DNA from 2 places in the Mediterraneibacter butyricigenes genome. Region 2 is predicted to be linked to the other one. Evidence: predicted binding sites of a transcription regulator. Region 2 holds the regulator's gene; the other holds the start of a gene.
The links. Region 2 encodes Rex, which represses fermentation and respiration genes when NADH is low (regulators of the CRP and FNR family bind a similar motif). Its sites were predicted from a motif close to ATTGTTAANTANTTAACAAT; they were not measured.
Positions count from the first base shown of each region.

Region 1 (5,343 bases), on a different contig from region 2:
ATCGGATTCCTTTACATTCGAAAAGGCGTGAAGATTCGTTCCTTTGTACACGGCGGAGCACAGGAAAGAAAACGTCGTGCAGGTACAGAAAATGTGCCGGGAATCATCGGACTTGGAAAGGCTGCGGAGCTTGCGGCAGCTTCGATGGAAGACCGTATGAAACGTGAATCAGAACTGAGAGATTACATGATTCAGAGAATTTCTGCAGAGATCCCGTATTGCAGACTGAACGGAGATCCGGTCAAACGTCTTCCGAACAATGTAAACTTCAGCTTCCAGTTTGTAGAAGGCGAATCCCTTCTGATCATGCTTGATATGAAAGGAATCTGCGCATCCAGCGGATCTGCATGTACATCAGGTTCTCTGGATCCGTCCCATGTACTTCTGGCAATCGGACTGCCTCACGAAATCGCACACGGCTCCTTGCGTATGACTCTGGGAGCTGATACCACAAAAGAAGATGTGGATTATGTAGTGGACTGCCTGAAAGACATTGTACAGAACTTAAGAAACATGTCTCCATTATATGAGGATTTCGTAAAGAAACAGGCAAAAGAAAAATAAAACCGGAAGAAATCTCTGAGAATCAAAAGACAGATTAGATAAAAGATAACAGAACATTTTAGGAGGAATTGCAGTATGTATACAGAGAAAGTAATGGATCATTTTCAGCATCCGAGAAATGTAGGCGAAATTGAGAACGCCAGTGGCGTAGGAACCGTAGGAAATGCAAAATGCGGAGATATCATGAGAATTTATCTGGACATCGATGAGAATCAGGTGATCCAAGATGTGAAATTTAAGACATTCGGCTGTGGAGCAGCAGTAGCAACCAGCAGTATGGCGACCGAAATGGTAAAAGGAAAAACTATTTACGAGGCGCTGGAAGTAACCAACAAAGCTGTAATGGAAGCACTGGACGGTCTTCCGCCGGTAAAAGTACACTGTTCTCTTCTGGCAGAGGAAGCAATCCATGCTGCACTCTGGGATTATGCAGAGAAACACGGAATTAAGATCGAAGGTCTTCAGAAACCGAAGAATGACATCAGTGAAGGCGAAGAGGAAGAAGATTACTAAAATGGATCAGAAAACAGTTGTGGTTGGAATGTCGGGTGGCGTGGATTCGTCGGTGGCCGCATATCTTCTGAAAGAACAGGGATATCGCGTGATCGGTGTGACGATGCAGATCTGGCAGGATGAGGAACAGGCGGCGATGGAAGAAAATGGCGGTTGCTGCGGACTGAGTGCCGTGGATGATGCCAGACGGGTTGCGGCCAGACTTGAGATTCCTTATTATGTCATGAACTTTAAAAGAGAGTTCAAAGAGCAGGTCATCGACTATTTCGTGGAAGAATATGCGGCAGGGAGAACCCCGAATCCCTGTATCGCATGTAACCGTTATGTAAAATGGGAATCCATGATGCAAAGAGCACTGGAAATCGGGGCTGATTATATCGCAACCGGACATTATGCCAGAATTGTCCGTCTTCCGAACGGCCGATATACTCTGAAAAAATCTGCAACGCAGAAAAAGGATCAGACCTATGCGCTTTATAATCTGACCCAGGATCAGTTGAAAAGAACACTGATGCCGGTGGGAGAGTACGAAAAGGATCAGATCCGGAAGATTGCGGAAGATATCGGGCTTCTGGTAGCAAACAAACCAGACAGTCAGGACATCTGCTTTGTCCCGGACGGAGACTACGCAGGATATTTGGAAAATGAGGCGGGACTTCCGGTAAATCCGGGTAATTTTGTGGACAGATCCGGGAAGATCCTGGGACAGCACAAAGGAATCGTTCATTATACAGTAGGACAGCGGAAAGGACTGGGACTGTCTTTGGGCCATCCGGCGTTTGTTCTGGAAATCAGACCGGAAACAAATGAAGTGGTGATCGGGACAAAAGAGGAATCCATGCAGACGGTTGTAAAGGCGAATCATGTGAATTGGATGTCGGTGGAAAAACTGGAACATCCAATGCGTGTATTTGCCAAGATCCGATATAACCACCGGGGGGCATGGTGCGAAGTCAGTCAGACTGGTGAAGATGAAATCACCTGTGTGTTCGAAGAACCGCAAGGGGCACCTGCGCCGGGACAGGCATTGGTTCTGTATGATGGAGAGTATGTATTAGGAGGAGGAACAATCCTGTGATTACTTCGGACTATCATATGCATACGACGTTTTCCGATGATGGAAAAGGAACTCCGGAAGAGATGGCGGAGGCGGCACTTCGGAAAGAACTGCAAGCCATCTGTATTACAGATCATGAGGATTACGGTCAGACGGGCAAAGAAGTCATGGTTCTTACGGATTATGAAAAATATGTTCATACAATACAGGATGCCCGGGAAACCTACAAAGGAAGGCTGGAGATCAATCTGGGAATTGAAATCGGCCTGAAAGAAGATCTGGGACCTCATTACCGGGAGTTTATCGGAAAGTATCCTTTTGATTTTGTAATCGGTTCTCTTCATTATATTAATGGACTGGATCCGTATTATGGAGAAATCTTTGAAGAATATTCAGATGAAGAAGTCTATCGGATGACGTTTCGGGAAATGACAGAATGTGTCAGAAAGATCAAAGATTTTGATGTACTGGGACATCTGGATTATGTGGTACGATATGGGAAATATCAGGAAAAAGAATATTCTTATCAGAAATTTTCTGATGAGATCGACGAGCTTTTGCAGGCAGTAATCGAGACTGGTCGCGGAATTGAACTGAATACAGCCGGAATCAAATATGGACTGCCCTTTGCACATCCTCATCCGGATGTACTGAAAAGATACCGGGAACTGGGCGGCGAGATCATAACTGTAGGGTCAGATGCCCATCAGCCTAAACATGTAGGTTATGAGTTCGGACAGGCAGAAGAGATATTAGCGGCGTGTGGGTTTAAATATTACACAGAATTTAAGTCAAGAAAGCCTGTTTTTAAGCAAATACGTTGAAATAAAACAAAATGATAAATTTTTCTTGAATTTCTATTTCATATTTAATATAATAGTAACAGCGTTGATGAATCTTTAACAATGTTAAGGATTTACCAAATAAAACTGTGGCAACAGTTAAGATTTTAAACTTTAGGAGGAATTAATCATGGCAGTAAGAGTAGCGATCAATGGATTCGGACGTATTGGACGTCTGGCATTCAGACAGATGTTCGGAGCAGAAGGATATGAGGTTGTAGCAATCAACGACCTGACATCTCCTAAGATGCTTGCTCACTTATTAAAGTATGATTCTTCACAGGGAAAGTATGCACTTGCTGATACTGTATCTGCTGGAGAAGATTCTATCACAGTTGATGGAAAGACAATCAAGATTTATGCAGAAGCTGACGCAGCAAACCTTCCTTGGGGAGAGCTGAAAGTTGATGTTGTTCTGGAGTGTACAGGATTCTACACATCCAAAGCAAAAGCAGAAGCTCACATCAAAGCAGGAGCAAGAAAAGTTGTTATTTCTGCACCAGCTGGAAACGATCTGCCGACAATCGTATACAATGTAAACCACGAGACACTGAAACCGGAAGATACAGTTATTTCTGCAGCTTCCTGTACAACAAACTGTCTTGCACCGATGGCTAAGGCTCTGAATGATTATGCACCGATCAAATCCGGTATCATGTGCACAATCCACGCTTACACAGGAGATCAGATGACTCTTGATGGACCGCAGAGAAAAGGTGATCTGAGAAGATCTCGTGCAGCAGCAGTAAATATCGTTCCTAACAGCACAGGTGCTGCTAAAGCAATCGGTCTTGTTATTCCGGAACTGAACGGAAAACTGATCGGATCTGCTCAGCGTGTTCCTACTCCGACAGGATCCACAACAATCCTGACAGCAGTAGTTGAAGGTGAAGCAACAGTAGAAGGAATCAATGCAGCAATGAAGGCTGCTCAGACAGAGTCCTTCGGATATAACGAAGATGAAATCGTATCCAGCGATATCGTTGGTATCACATACGGTTCTCTGTTCGATTCTACTCAGACAATGGTTCTTCCGCTTGATAACGGAACAACAGAAGTTCAGGTAGTTTCCTGGTATGACAATGAGAACTCTTACACAAGCCAGATGGTAAGAACAATCAAATACTTCTCAGAACTGGCATAAGATTTGATAAGATGACTCAAAAGGGTCCGGTCTGTTATGGGCCGGACCTGTTTGTTTATTTTCTGGATGAAAAAGGAGAGATAACATGCTGAATAAGAAATCAGTAGATGATATTAATGTAAAAGGAAAGAAAGTCCTTGTAAGATGCGACTTTAATGTTCCGTTGATTGACGGAAAGATCACAGATGAGAACCGTCTGGTTGCAGCGCTGCCGACCATCAAGAAACTGGTAGCTGATGGTGGAAAGATCATTCTTTGTTCTCACCTTGGTAAGCCGAAGGGACAGCCGGTTCCGGAACTTTCACTGGCACCTGTGGCAGTCAGACTGTCTGAACTGCTTGGTCAGGAAGTAAAATTTGCTGCTGATCCGGAAGTTGTCGGACCAAACGCAAAAGCTGCAGTCGCAGAAATGAAAGACGGAGACATTATCCTTCTTGAAAATACACGTTACAGAGCAGAAGAAACCAAAAACGGTGAGGCATTCAGCAAAGAACTGGCTTCCCTGTGTGATGTATTTGTAAACGATGCATTTGGTACTGCTCACAGAGCACACTGCTCAAACGTAGGCGTTACAAAGTATGTAGATACCGCTGTTGTAGGATATCTGATGCAGAAAGAAATCGATTTCCTCGGAAACGCAGTTGAGAATCCGGAGAGACCGTTCGTTGCAATCCTTGGTGGAGCTAAGGTTTCCAGCAAGATTCCTGTTATCGAGAACCTGCTTGATAAAGTAGATACTCTGATTATCGGAGGAGGAATGTCTTATACATTCAGCAAGGCTCTGGGTGGAAATGTCGGAAAATCTCTTCTTGAAGAAGATTACTGCCAGTACGCTCTGGACATGCTGAAAAAAGCAGAAGATAAGGGAGTAAAACTGTTACTTCCGGTTGACAATGTGATCGCTGATGATTTCTCTAATGATGCAAATACACAGGTTGTAGGCCGTGGAGAAATTCCGGACGGATGGGAAGGTCTTGATATCGGACCGGAAACCGCAAAACTTTACGCAGCAGAAGTAAAGAATGCAAAGACCGTTGTATGGAACGGACCGATGGGATGTTTCGAGATGCCGAAATTTGCAGCAGGTACAGAAGCAGTTGCAAAAGCACTTGCTGAGACGGATGCGGTAACAATCATCGGTGGTGGAGATTCCGCAGCAGCAGTTAACCAGCTTGGATATGGAGACAAGATGACTCATATTTCCACAGGTGGTGGAGCTTCTC
Region 1 is NZ_BHGK01000005.1:3,288-8,630, reverse strand. It holds gene nifS (cysteine desulfurase NifS) at 1-564, shown strand, start outside; gene nifU (Fe-S cluster assembly scaffold protein NifU) at 640-1,077, shown strand; gene mnmA (tRNA 2-thiouridine(34) synthase MnmA) at 1,079-2,155, shown strand; gene KGMB01110_RS14645 (histidinol-phosphatase HisJ family protein) at 2,152-2,958, shown strand; gene gap (type I glyceraldehyde-3-phosphate dehydrogenase) at 3,107-4,120, shown strand; gene KGMB01110_RS14635 (phosphoglycerate kinase) at 4,206-5,343, shown strand, end outside.
Region 1: a site for Rex is predicted at 3,022-3,041, ahead of gap (type I glyceraldehyde-3-phosphate dehydrogenase). Genes of this name have one in related genera too.

Region 2 (5,343 bases):
TCCGAAGGTGGATTTATCTGGGCATGCAAGAACTATGACGGAGATGTAATGAGTGATATGATTTCTTCTGCGTTTGGATCTCTTGCAATGATGACTTCCGTACTGGTATCTCCGGAAGGATATTATGAGTACGAAGCTGCACATGGAACCGTTCAGAGACATTATTATAAACATCTGAAAGGGGAAGAAACATCCACCAACTCTGTTGCAACCATCTTTGCATGGACCGGTGCACTCAGAAAACGTGGAGAAATGGATGGAAATCAGGAACTGATGGCATTTGCAGACAAGCTGGAAAAGGCAACTCTGGATACCATTGAAGCCGGAGAGATGACAAAAGACCTGGCATTGATTACCACCATTGAGAATCCGACTGTATTAAACAGCAAAGAATTTATCAAGGCAATCGCTTCCAGATTGTAAATAGCAGAGCAAGAACAAAATCCGTATTGAATACAGGAAAACAATTACAGGCTCCAAATATAAATAATATCGAAAAAAGTTGCAACGGGAACCGTTCGCACTAGTCCTCGTCCAGCAGAACTAACCTTCGAGCGGTGCTGCTGCTTGCTCTCAGGAAGTTCCGGGACTGCGGATGTTCCCTTATGCAATCTTTTTTCGATATGAATCCATATGTGAGTTATAGGAATACAACTTTAACTTTCGCAAAAGGGTGCAATCCTTTTGCGGGAGAATAATGGTTTTCATCAACACATTTTATCGGATAACCCACAATTTACTCCGCCAATTCTTCCCACTGGAGATACAGTTCTTCCAGTTCTTCAGCAATCGCAGCTTTTTCTTTCGAGAGTTCCTGGCATTTTACGGAATTGCTGTATACTTCTTCGAGAAGCATGCTCTCGTCGATCTCCTGATCCCGTGTTTCCAGTTCGCTGATGCGGGCTTCCGTCTTTTCTAACTGATTTTTCCGCTTGCGCTCTAACGCCTGTTGCTCTTTCTGTTCCTGCCAGGACAATTTTGAAGCAGAATCTTCTTTTTCGGAAACAGTTGTTTCTTTTGAAACAGCACCGGATCCTGCGGAAGAAGAGAGAAGATTTGCGGTCATCGTCTCTTTTTTCTCCAGATAGTAATCATAATTTCCAATGTAATTTACAAAGGTCTGATTGGTCAGCTCCAGGATTCGATGGGCAGTCTGATTGATGAAATAACGGTCATGTGATACATACAGAACCGTTCCGGTATATTGATTCAGGGCTTCTTCCAGAATTTCCTTGGACTGGATATCCAAATGGTTGGTAGGCTCATCCAGAATCAGGAAATTGGATTTGGAAAGCATTAATTTTGCAAGAGAAACCCGACCACGTTCGCCACCGCTTAATTCACGGATCAGTTTATAGACGTCATCTCCTGTAAACTGAAATGCTGCCAGTGTATTGCGGATCTTAGTATTGTTCAGATTCGGATAATCATCGGAGATTTCTTCAAAAATCGTTTTGTCCGGATGAAGAACATGGTGCTCCTGATCATAATAACCAATGTCCACGTTGGAACCCAGAACAAAACTGCCTTCGTTTGCATCGGTCACCTGATTGATAATTTTTAAAAGCGTGGTTTTTCCGGTTCCGTTGTCGCCGATGACGGCCACATGTTCTCCGCGGGAAATTTCAAAGGATACATCGGTAAAAAGTACCTGATCGTCAAATCGTTTGCTTAAATGTTCGACTTTCAGCACATCATTTCCGCTGACAACGGAGGGCTCCAGTGAAAAATGCATGCCATCGGAATCTTCCAGTGGTTTTTCAATCCGCTCCATCTTTTCCAGCATTTTTTCACGGCTTTCCGCACGCTTGATGGATTTCTCGCGGTTGAAAGATTTTAATTTCTCAATGACCTGTTCCTGGTGTTTGATGATCTGTTGCTGGTTCAGATATTCTTTTATTTTTGCATCCCGGATCTGCTGTTTTTTTTCGGAATAAGCTTTATAATTTCCCATATACATCCGAAGCTCTCCGTAATCCAGATCGATGACCTTGGTTACGATCCGGTTCAGGAAAAAACGGTCGTGGGAGACGATCAGAACGGCTCCGGGATAATTTAACAGATAAGTCTCCAGCCATGCGATAGAATTTAAATCCAGGTGGTTAGTAGGCTCATCCAACAGAATAATATCTGGTTTTGTGAGCAGAAGTTTTCCGAGAGATACGCGGGTTTTCTGACCGCCGGACAGGGTGTTGACATGTTTGCCAAATTCGGATTCTTCAAAGCCGAGACCTTTTAAAACCCCGATGATCTCACTTTCACAGGCGTATCCATTTTCAAGTTCAAACTGAGACACCAGTCGGTTGTACTGTTCCAGAGTACCGGAAAGTTCTTCGCCAGTCAGGTGTTTCATATCGGTTTCGAGTTGGCGGATCTTTCGCTCCATTGCGAAGATCGGTTCTTTTGCAGAACGAACCTCTTCGTAGATGGTGGCTCCGGTATTCATTTCCTGATGTTGGGCCAGGTATCCAAGAGTCTTTCCCTTTGCAAGCAGGATATCTCCGCCGTCGGAAGGGAGTTCCCCGACGATCATCTTAAGAATCGTGGATTTGCCGGCGCCGTTTGGTCCGACCAGTGCGGCTTTCTCTCTGTCTTCTATATGAAATGATCCGGAAGAAACGATCACGTCTTCCCCAAAAGATTTTTTTATATTCTGACATGCCAGTATCATGTATTTTCTCCATTCTTTTTCTTAAACATAGCTGATGATGCAGAAATATCATCATATGATTCTATCTCATTATAACGGAAATTCGGGAAAATACAAGAATTGCTCGAAAAGATGTTTGACTTTAAAAGATGCTTTCTATATAATAAATACATATTGGTTAGAGGTGATAAAAGTGGAAGAGAGAGAGATTTCCCAGGCAGTCATCGGCAGACTTCCGAGGTATCACAGATATCTTGGTGAACTGATGGCTGACGGAGTGGAGCGCATTTCATCAAATGAGCTCAGTAAAAGAATGAAAGTAACTGCATCTCAGATCCGTCAGGATTTGAATAATTTTGGTGGTTTCGGTCAGCAGGGTTACGGATATAATGTAAAATATCTTTACAATGAGATCGGTAAGATCCTCGGACTGGATCAGATTCATAATATGATTATTATCGGAACTGGTAATCTGGGACAGGCGCTGGCTAATTATGCAGCTTTCGGAGACAGAGGATTTATCCTGAAAGGATTGTTTGATGTGAACCCGAGACTTCAGGGTGTGGCAATCCGAGGTGTTCAGGTTCGTCTGATGGACGAACTGGAAGATTTCCTGAAGAAAAATCAGATTGAAATTGCTGTGCTTACAATTCCGAAGACGAAAGCACTGGAAGTTGCCAACACACTGGTGAACAACGGTGTGCGTGCGATCTGGAATTTTGCACACATTGATCTGAATCTCCCGGAGGATGTCATTGTTGAAAATGTTCATCTGTCGGAGAGTCTGATGAAATTGTCTTATAATATCAGCCGTTACAACGGAGAACATGAAAAGAACTGACGAAATGATGGAACATGAAATGAAGGGTGTTGCAGGGGCGTAAGGCTTTCTGTATCACCCTTTTTTCCGGAATGGATAAAGGAGGGCTAATTATGCGTTATCTTCCGACAGGAAAAAAGATGGGAGAAGCAGATCGTCATACCATAGACGGAATCGGGATTCCTTCTCTGGTTCTGATGGAACGGGCTGCATTGCAGTGTCTCCATGTTATAGCAGCAAGACAGATAGATACAGGGAATGTTCTGATTGTATGCGGATCCGGTAATAATGGAGGAGACGGATTTGCATTGGCCAGACTTTTTCTGGAAAAGGGAGTCCATCCGACCGTGACTTTTGTGGGGAAGGAAGCTTCCAGAAGTGAAGAGTGCACCACGCAGATGGAGATTTTTAAGACACTGGGTGGCGAGATCTTTTCTGAAATCCCGGAGAAAGACTATACGCTGGTGGTGGATGCTATTTTTGGAGTCGGACTTTCCAGAGAAATTTCCGGACGTTACGCTACGATCCTGGAAACCATGAATCAGTTGAAAGGTATCAAGCTGGCAATGGACATTCCATCCGGTGTTTCGGCGGAGAACGGACAGATTCTGGGGATTGGATTTCGTGCAGATTATACAGTTTCCATGCAGTGTGAAAAACTGGGAACTGTTCTGTTTCCCGGAAAAGAATATGCCGGAGAGGTATTTGCGGTTCCGATTGGGATCGATGAAACTTATTTCACAAAACAAAAAGAAGTGGTGAGAACCTGTGACAGAAAAGATCTGAAATCCGTTCTGCCCAGACGCCTCATGAATTCACACAAAGGAACTTACGGAAAAGTCCTTTTGATTGCCGGAAGCGAGGGAATGTCCGGGGCTGCATTTTTCAGTGCGGCGGCAGCTTACGGAATCGGAGCAGGTCTGGTTAAGATCTATACACCGGAGAGCAACCGTCAGGTCTTGCAGCAACTGTTACCGGAAGCAATTATAACTACCTATGAAAAAGAGTCTGTATCGTCCGTGACAGAATGGGCAGATGTGATCGGAATCGGACCGGGACTTTCAAAAGGAAAGAAAGCGGCAGAGATTCTGGAAACCGTGCTGACACAGGCAGAGGTTCCCTGTGTCATCGATGCGGACGGACTGAATCTTCTGGCAGAACAGAATCGACTGGAGTTACTGAAGACACGAAAGCAAGCGACGGTTCTTACGCCTCATATGAAAGAAATGAGCAGGCTTCTTGGCGGAAAACCTGTTGCTGAGATTCAGACAGGACGCTTTGAAATCCTGAAGAAATTCGTGGAAGAATATTCGGTAACCTGTGTGCTAAAAGATGCACGGACACTGGTAATGAAACAGGACGAGCATCCTTATCTGAACACAACCGGAAATCAGGCGATGGCAAAAGGCGGATCCGGGGATGTATTAACCGGTGTCATTACAGGTCTTCTGGCACAGAGAATATCTGCGTATGATGCGGCGATTACCGGCGTGTTTTTACATGGAATGGCAGGAGATCAGGCAAAAAAAGAAAAAGGATCTTACGGAGTACTTGCCAGAGACCTGATCCATGAGATAGAATATTGTGAACGCTGGCAATAAAAGACGTTGAAAATAAAGAAAGAACTTGAAACCAAAAGGAGGTCTAACAGCATGAAACTTCACGAAAGGGTTTATGCGGAAATTAATCTGGATCATATTGCATATAATATGGAACAGATGCATCAGAATATTCCTTCTGATACAAAAATGATCGGAGTCATCAAAACGGATGGATATGGTCACGGTGCAGTAGAGGTGGCCGGTGTACTGGAAAAGCTGAATTATGTCTGGGGATACGCAGTCGCCACACTGGATGAGGCGCTGGAGCTTGC
Region 2 is NZ_BHGK01000004.1:14,169-19,511, reverse strand. It holds gene KGMB01110_RS14430 (NADP-dependent isocitrate dehydrogenase) at 1-423, shown strand, start outside; gene KGMB01110_RS14425 (ABC-F family ATP-binding cassette domain-containing protein) at 737-2,671, opposite strand; gene KGMB01110_RS14420 (redox-sensing transcriptional repressor Rex) at 2,844-3,491, shown strand; gene KGMB01110_RS14415 (NAD(P)H-hydrate dehydratase) at 3,584-5,071, shown strand; gene alr (alanine racemase) at 5,123-5,343, shown strand, end outside.